2 regions of the Bacillus cereus group sp. MYBK79-1 genome follow, and region 2 is predicted to be linked to the other one. Evidence: riboswitches for the same ligand, from Rfam matches in the RefSeq annotation. Region 2 holds a riboswitch; the other holds the start of a gene.

Region 1 (3,201 bases), on a different contig from region 2:
TTAATGTATTATCCAATAAGCTCCATTCGCATATTGGACAGCTAGAACAAGATATTGAAAAGGAAAGAAAGCTAGAAAATACGCGGAAAGAATTTATTTCTGGTGTTTCGCATGAATTAAAAACACCGCTAAGTATTATGAAAAGCTGTATTTCCATTTTAAAAGATGGAGTAGCAGAACATAAAAAAGAGTACTATTTTCAGGCGATGGAACGAGAAGTAGATAAGATGGATACGTTAATTTTGGATATGCTAGAGTTAGCTAAATTTGAATCAGGCACATATAAAATGAAAAAGGATGTATTTTATATTGATTCGATAATTGAAGATATATGTGAACACCTTTCTGTGGAGATAGAGAAAAAAGAACTTCGTGTGCATAAAAATATATGTTCATTTGAAGTGATGGCAAATCAAAATCGGATTGAACAAGTCATTGTGAATTTCATTACGAATGCCATACGTTATACACCGAATAAAGAGGATATTATTATTTCCACAATAGATGAGAAGGATCGTATAAAGGTGTGTATTGAAAATAAAGGTACTCACATTGAAGAAGAGCAATTAGACAAAATTTGGGATCGTTTTTATCGCGTGGATGCATCCCGTCAGCGCTCACAAGGCGGAACGGGGCTTGGGCTTGCTATTTCAAAGAACATTTTAGAACTACACGATGCTGAATATGGAGTAAAGAATACAGAAGACGGTGTATTATTTTACTTCTACTTACCAAAAAAAGCGTAGATGGTACATGCTACGCTTTTTTTAATTTATTTTCATATTATCTTTACCTAATCTTTATTTTTAAGCGATATAATCTGGTTAGAAAATGAGGTTATGTAAGGAGTCGATGAACCGTGCATAGCAATTGGCTAAGTATAATGGTATTTATTTTCTTTTGTGCATTTATTGTATTTTTAATTGATATTACGATATGAAAAAAGAGCGCTCATTAAGCGCTCTTTTTCTTCGAATTCAGTTGATAAGCATTGATGCTCTTGAATAAGCGTGGTGAAGTAAGAAATAAAAAGATAAGTAAAACGGTACATAAAATATAGGAACCAATCATTGTGCTACCATTTACGATTAATGAATATAGAACTGCTGATTGACCTTTCGGTGCATATTGTCCCCAGAAAATAATACCAGCAATAAAGTGGCAGAAATAGCGAGCAAAGCTACCGACAAATGTAGCAAGGATAATGTAACCAATAACTTTTTTTCCTTCGTTTTGTTTTGATGAAGGTTTGTCTTTACGGCTACCTAAACTGGATTGTTCTTCGCTATTTTCATTTGATGTTAAAAGTGCTTTTTGGATTGGACGATAGAATAAACCAGCAAATCCAATAAAAGCAAAGGCAATGAAGTACTCAATGAATGCTTGAATAGGTGTTAAAATGTAAGCATCTCCCACGACAATTTGTAATAGTCCCCAAACTAAACCACCTAAGAAAGCTGATTTAAAGCCCCAGCGGTATGCAATAATAAAAATAGGAATCATAGCAAATGAAATGGAACCGCCTGTTGGAAGTTTAAGTGATAATGGTAAAATGTCGATAATCATGGCGAAGGCTGCAAGAATTGCAGATTCGATCATCGCTTGTAAATTGGTGTTACGCATGTTGTCTCCCCCTAAATCCAAGTTATACAAAAAAGAATAGATATCATAGGAGGATACGAAATACGTAAATAAAAAAGAGGTATGTATTTCGGACGTTTGCACAATCCCTGCGTTAGCATTAACTAACAGGTTCGAAGGGTCGGAACGAAGTGTTCCCTCTCAGCGACATGGCTCCCCCTGTGATAACGAGATTCTTTATTTGCTATTGTTTATTGTAAGCGAAATGGATGAGAATGGCAAACGAATCAATTATGACAATTATTGAAATAAAATTGTAGAAAAATGTTAATAATTATGAAGTCAAAGGGGATAGTGCTCGAGAAATAGAGTGTGCTATAATTCTTCTGAAAATAATTATCATTCTCTTCGGAGGGGGAAGGTTATGAGCTTAGTAGATATTAAAATCGGTGAGAAAGTGTTAGTGAAAAGTATGCAGTCTTTAGATTATTTACTAAAGAGAAGACTGACTGCTTTCGGTCTTTCTGAAGGAAGCGAACTTCGCATGAAGCAGAAAGCGATGTTCAAAGGTCCTTGTACATTGGAGTGTCGTGGACAGTTAATTAGTATTCGTCATTGTGACGCGAAAATGATAAAGGTGGAATTAGCGTGAATAAGGTAGCATTGCTAGGGAATCCAAATACAGGGAAGACATCATTATTTAATGCACTTACTGGTTCTTATGAATATGTAGGGAACTGGAGCGGTGTAACAGTAGAAAAGAAGATTGGTAAATTAAAAGATAAACAAGGAACATTAATTGATTTACCGGGTGTTTATGATTTAAATCCAGTTTCGCGTGATGAAGGTGTCGTTACGAATTTTCTACTAACAGACGAATTTCATCATATGTTAAATATAGTGGATTCTTCGCAATTCGAGAGAAATATGCATTTAACGTTGCAATTACTTGAATTTGGAAAACCGGTTTCAATTGGAGTAAATATGGTCGATGTGGCAAAGCAACGAGGCATTGTAATTGATGTAAAACGGTTATCAGAAAGATTAGGTGTAACAGTCGTTCCTGTCGTTGCGAGAAGCGGAAAAGGCTGTGAAGAACTACTTGCAACGCTTAAAGAAAATGACAAAAGCGAGAAAACGCCATTCATTATTTCATATAGTGTACTAATGGATGAAGGAATTGGAGAGGTAATTTCTCTTTTAGAGAAAGCGAATTATAAGCATCCGAGATGGCTAGCCCTTCAATTTTTAAGTAATAACGAAGTAGTAGAAAAAGAAATGAAAGCATTACTAATTTATAAGGAACTTGTAGCCATTCGATCTTGTCTAGAAGGAAAACTTGATTGTACGTTAGAAGAGCACATTTACAAAACTCGTGAAGCGTATATTGAAAAGTTAAAAACAAATGTTATGAAGCATGAGAAAGAAGGGGAAATTCCTTTCTCGGAAAAAGTCGATAGGTTAATTACACATAAAATTTTAGGACTTCCAATCTTTTTAGCAGTTATGTTTTTTATTTTTCAGGTTACGTTTACGTGGATCGGTACACCTTTATCTGATATTTTAGATGGATTTTTTGGCGGACAGCTTACGGATTGGGTAACGGCTGGGCTCGCAAAT
Region 2 (3,201 bases):
TATTTCAATATTTACATGAAGGGTATTTTGAAAAATATTTAAAAAAGGCAAGATCTGTTTATAAGAAAAAATATGAGTTAGCTGTTGGGGCATGTAACGAGTACATTTCGTTTCAAAGAATGACCGGTGACGGTGGACTTCATTTATTTATAGAGTTAGAAGAAAAAATTCATGCCCGTACTCTTTTACAAAAGTGTTATGAGCAAGGGGTTACATTTTCTCCTGGAGATGTTTTTTATTCTGATGGAGGAGGAGCGACTACTTTTCGATTAGGATTTTCACGTCTGAAAGAAGAAGAAATAGTACGTGGAATCAAAATAATCGGTGATACAATAAAAAATGAAATTTGGAGTTGAGGAAATGAGAATTGGCGTTATTATGGGTGGAGTATCCTCTGAAAAACAAGTGTCAATTATGACTGGAAATGAAATGATTGCAAATTTAGATAAAAATAAATATGAAATCGTACCAATTACGTTAAATGAAAAAATAGATTTAATCGAAAAAGCGAAAGACATTGATTTTGCGCTACTCGCATTACACGGAAAATACGGGGAAGATGGGACGGTTCAAGGAACGCTTGAAAGTTTAGGTATTCCTTATAGTGGAAGCAATATGTTATCTAGCGGTATATGTATGGACAAAAATATTTCGAAAAAGATTTTACGTTATGAAGGTATAGAAACACCAGATTGGATTGAACTTACAAAAATGGAAGATCTAAATCTTGATGAGTTAGATAAGTTAGGGTTTCCATTAGTGGTAAAACCGAACTCTGGTGGCTCAAGTGTTGGGGTAAAGATTGTCTATGATAAAGACGAATTAATTGCAATGCTGGAAACTGTATTCGAATGGGATTCTGAAGTAGTAATAGAGAAGTATATAAAAGGTGACGAGATTACATGTTCAATTTTTGATGGAAAACAGTTACCTATCATTTCAATTCGACATGCGGCGGAGTTCTTTGATTACAATGCAAAATATGATGATGCTAGTACAATTGAAGAAGTTATCGAACTTCCAGCTGAGTTGAAGGAACGTGTAAACAAAGCGTCACTGGCTTGCTATAAAGCATTAAAGTGCAGTGTTTATGCAAGGGTGGATATGATGGTGAAGGACGGTATTCCATATGTAATGGAGATTAATACATTACCAGGGATGACACAAGCGAGTTTACTACCAAAAAGTGCAGATGCAGCGGGAATTGATTATAGTAAACTATTAGATATGATCATTGAAACTTCATTAAGGGTAAGAAAAGAAGAAGGGTTTTAAGCACTGGTATCATGAATACTTTTGACAGTAACATGAAGTATGTTATGATGAATACAGTACGAAAATTAAATATTTATCCACTAGGGGGGCCTATTATAGGCTGAGATCAAATGAGAATTTGAGACTCTTAGTACCTGATCTGGTTAATGCCAGCGTAGGGAAGTGGGAAAGACATTGCTATTTTATCAATAAATACTGTCAATTTCACTTTCTTTACGTCTGTAAAGAAAGTTTTTTTATTTTAAAGCGTTAATAAATGTGGATAAATACTTATATTAAATAAATTACTTGGAGGGATTTAAATGACTTTTTCACAATCATTACGTAAAGAAGTAGATTCAATTTGGGAAGCTAGTTTTCATCACCCTTTTGTAAAAAAACTTGGTGAAGGAACGTTAGATTTAGCTAGTTTTCGCTATTACGTGCTTCAAGATTCATATTATTTGAGTCATTTTGCTAGAGTACAAACGTTAGGAGCTGCAAAAGCACTGGAATTAGAAACGACAGCTCGTATGGCACACCATGCTCAAAATACATATGAGGCAGAATTATCTTTACATGAGAATTTTGCGAAGAAACTAGGGATAACACAAGAAGAAAAAGATAATTTTATTCCAGCTCCAACTGCATACGCATATACTTCACATATGTATCGTGCGGCATATGAAGGACATTTAGGCGATATCATTGCAGCAATTTTACCTTGCTATTGGCTGTATTATGAAATTGGCGAGCGTTTAAAAGAGTGTCAGCCAGAAGAGCCAATTTATAACGAATGGATTTCTGCTTACGGATCTGATTGGTTCCGTACATTAGTTGAAGAGCAAATTACACGATTAGATATTATCGCTGAAAAGGTGACAGAGTCTGACCGTAAGCGAATGAAACAGCATTTTATTATTAGTAGTCAATATGAATATTCATTTTGGGAAATGGCTTATACTTTAGAGCAGTGGCCAGTGAATATAGAAGTAAAAGATGTAATAGGGTAAAGAAAAGAGGTATTGCGATACATATGTATGGTCAATACCTCTTTTTATACTCTTTTGTAAAATTATTGTGAATTTCAAATACAATATGCAATATATATTGTATAATTTGAATGTATTATATTTGTAATATAAAAGGAGGGCTATGTATGATGATTTTTAATTCTTATACGCGTCATTCATTAACATGTTAATTAGATAAGCGGTATTTGTTTTTCTTTTAAGTAATTAGATATTGTGATTATACTTTAGTTTTTTTGTGATCAAGAAAAATGAAGAAAGGAAGTAATCATTTTATGGAAAAATTAAAGTTGTTAACATTTGAAAATATAGTAGAACCTCTTTTAAACGAAAGCGTATCATTTATATATTTTCCTATTGAATGGCTTGATATTGTAGAGATACATTATAAGACATTTTTATTAACGAGTAAGTTGAAACGATTGAATGAAAGGTTATATGATATGTTTTCTGATATATTATTTATTCAGCATAATCCATATGTATTAAATGAAAATACGCCGTGGATTGTATGTAAAGAACCTATTAGAAAAGAACAACTTGATTATATTTTCCAAAGTTGGTATGAAATTATTCATGATTGGAAGCCTAATAAATTAATAGAATCGCCAAAATATGAATGGCATTACGATTTAATTTCTAATTTAACAGTATTACATGATAATGAAATATATTCTAAGTGGGTGCCCGCTTTAATTTCACATATGTTTTGTGAACGCCCTTTACAATTAGAAAACATACACGAAAAAAATATATATTTTTCGCCTCTTAGATCACAAAATATTTGTGAGGCTATGTCAGAGCCTATTAAAGACGAAAAAACACAAGATTATTTCGCCTATGTATATCGGTTCGAATGTATAACGCGCGGAGGCGAGAATATTCCATTATTAAATGTTTCAATAGGAATTCGTAG

The links. A riboswitch is a leader RNA that binds a small molecule or an ion and turns the genes downstream of it on or off. The one in region 2 is predicted to bind thiamine pyrophosphate.
Positions count from the first base shown of each region.
Region 1: another riboswitch for thiamine pyrophosphate. It lies ahead of thiT (energy-coupled thiamine transporter ThiT); the one in region 2 lies ahead of tenA (thiaminase II).

Region 1 covers NZ_JBQAEO010000019.1:73,351-76,551, forward strand. The annotation lists gene ACTFOB_RS22875 (sensor histidine kinase) at 1-746, shown strand, start outside; gene thiT (energy-coupled thiamine transporter ThiT) at 955-1,623, opposite strand; TPP riboswitch at 1,710-1,811, opposite strand; gene ACTFOB_RS22885 (FeoA family protein) at 2,006-2,233, shown strand; gene feoB (ferrous iron transport protein B) at 2,230-3,201, shown strand, end outside.
Region 2 covers NZ_JBQAEO010000001.1:302,631-305,831, reverse strand. The annotation lists gene pdxR (MocR-like pyridoxine biosynthesis transcription factor PdxR) at 1-356, shown strand, start outside; gene ddlB (D-alanine--D-alanine ligase) at 361-1,275, shown strand; TPP riboswitch at 1,348-1,453, shown strand; gene tenA (thiaminase II) at 1,578-2,267, shown strand; gene ACTFOB_RS01620 (RNaseH domain-containing protein) at 2,561-3,201, shown strand, end outside.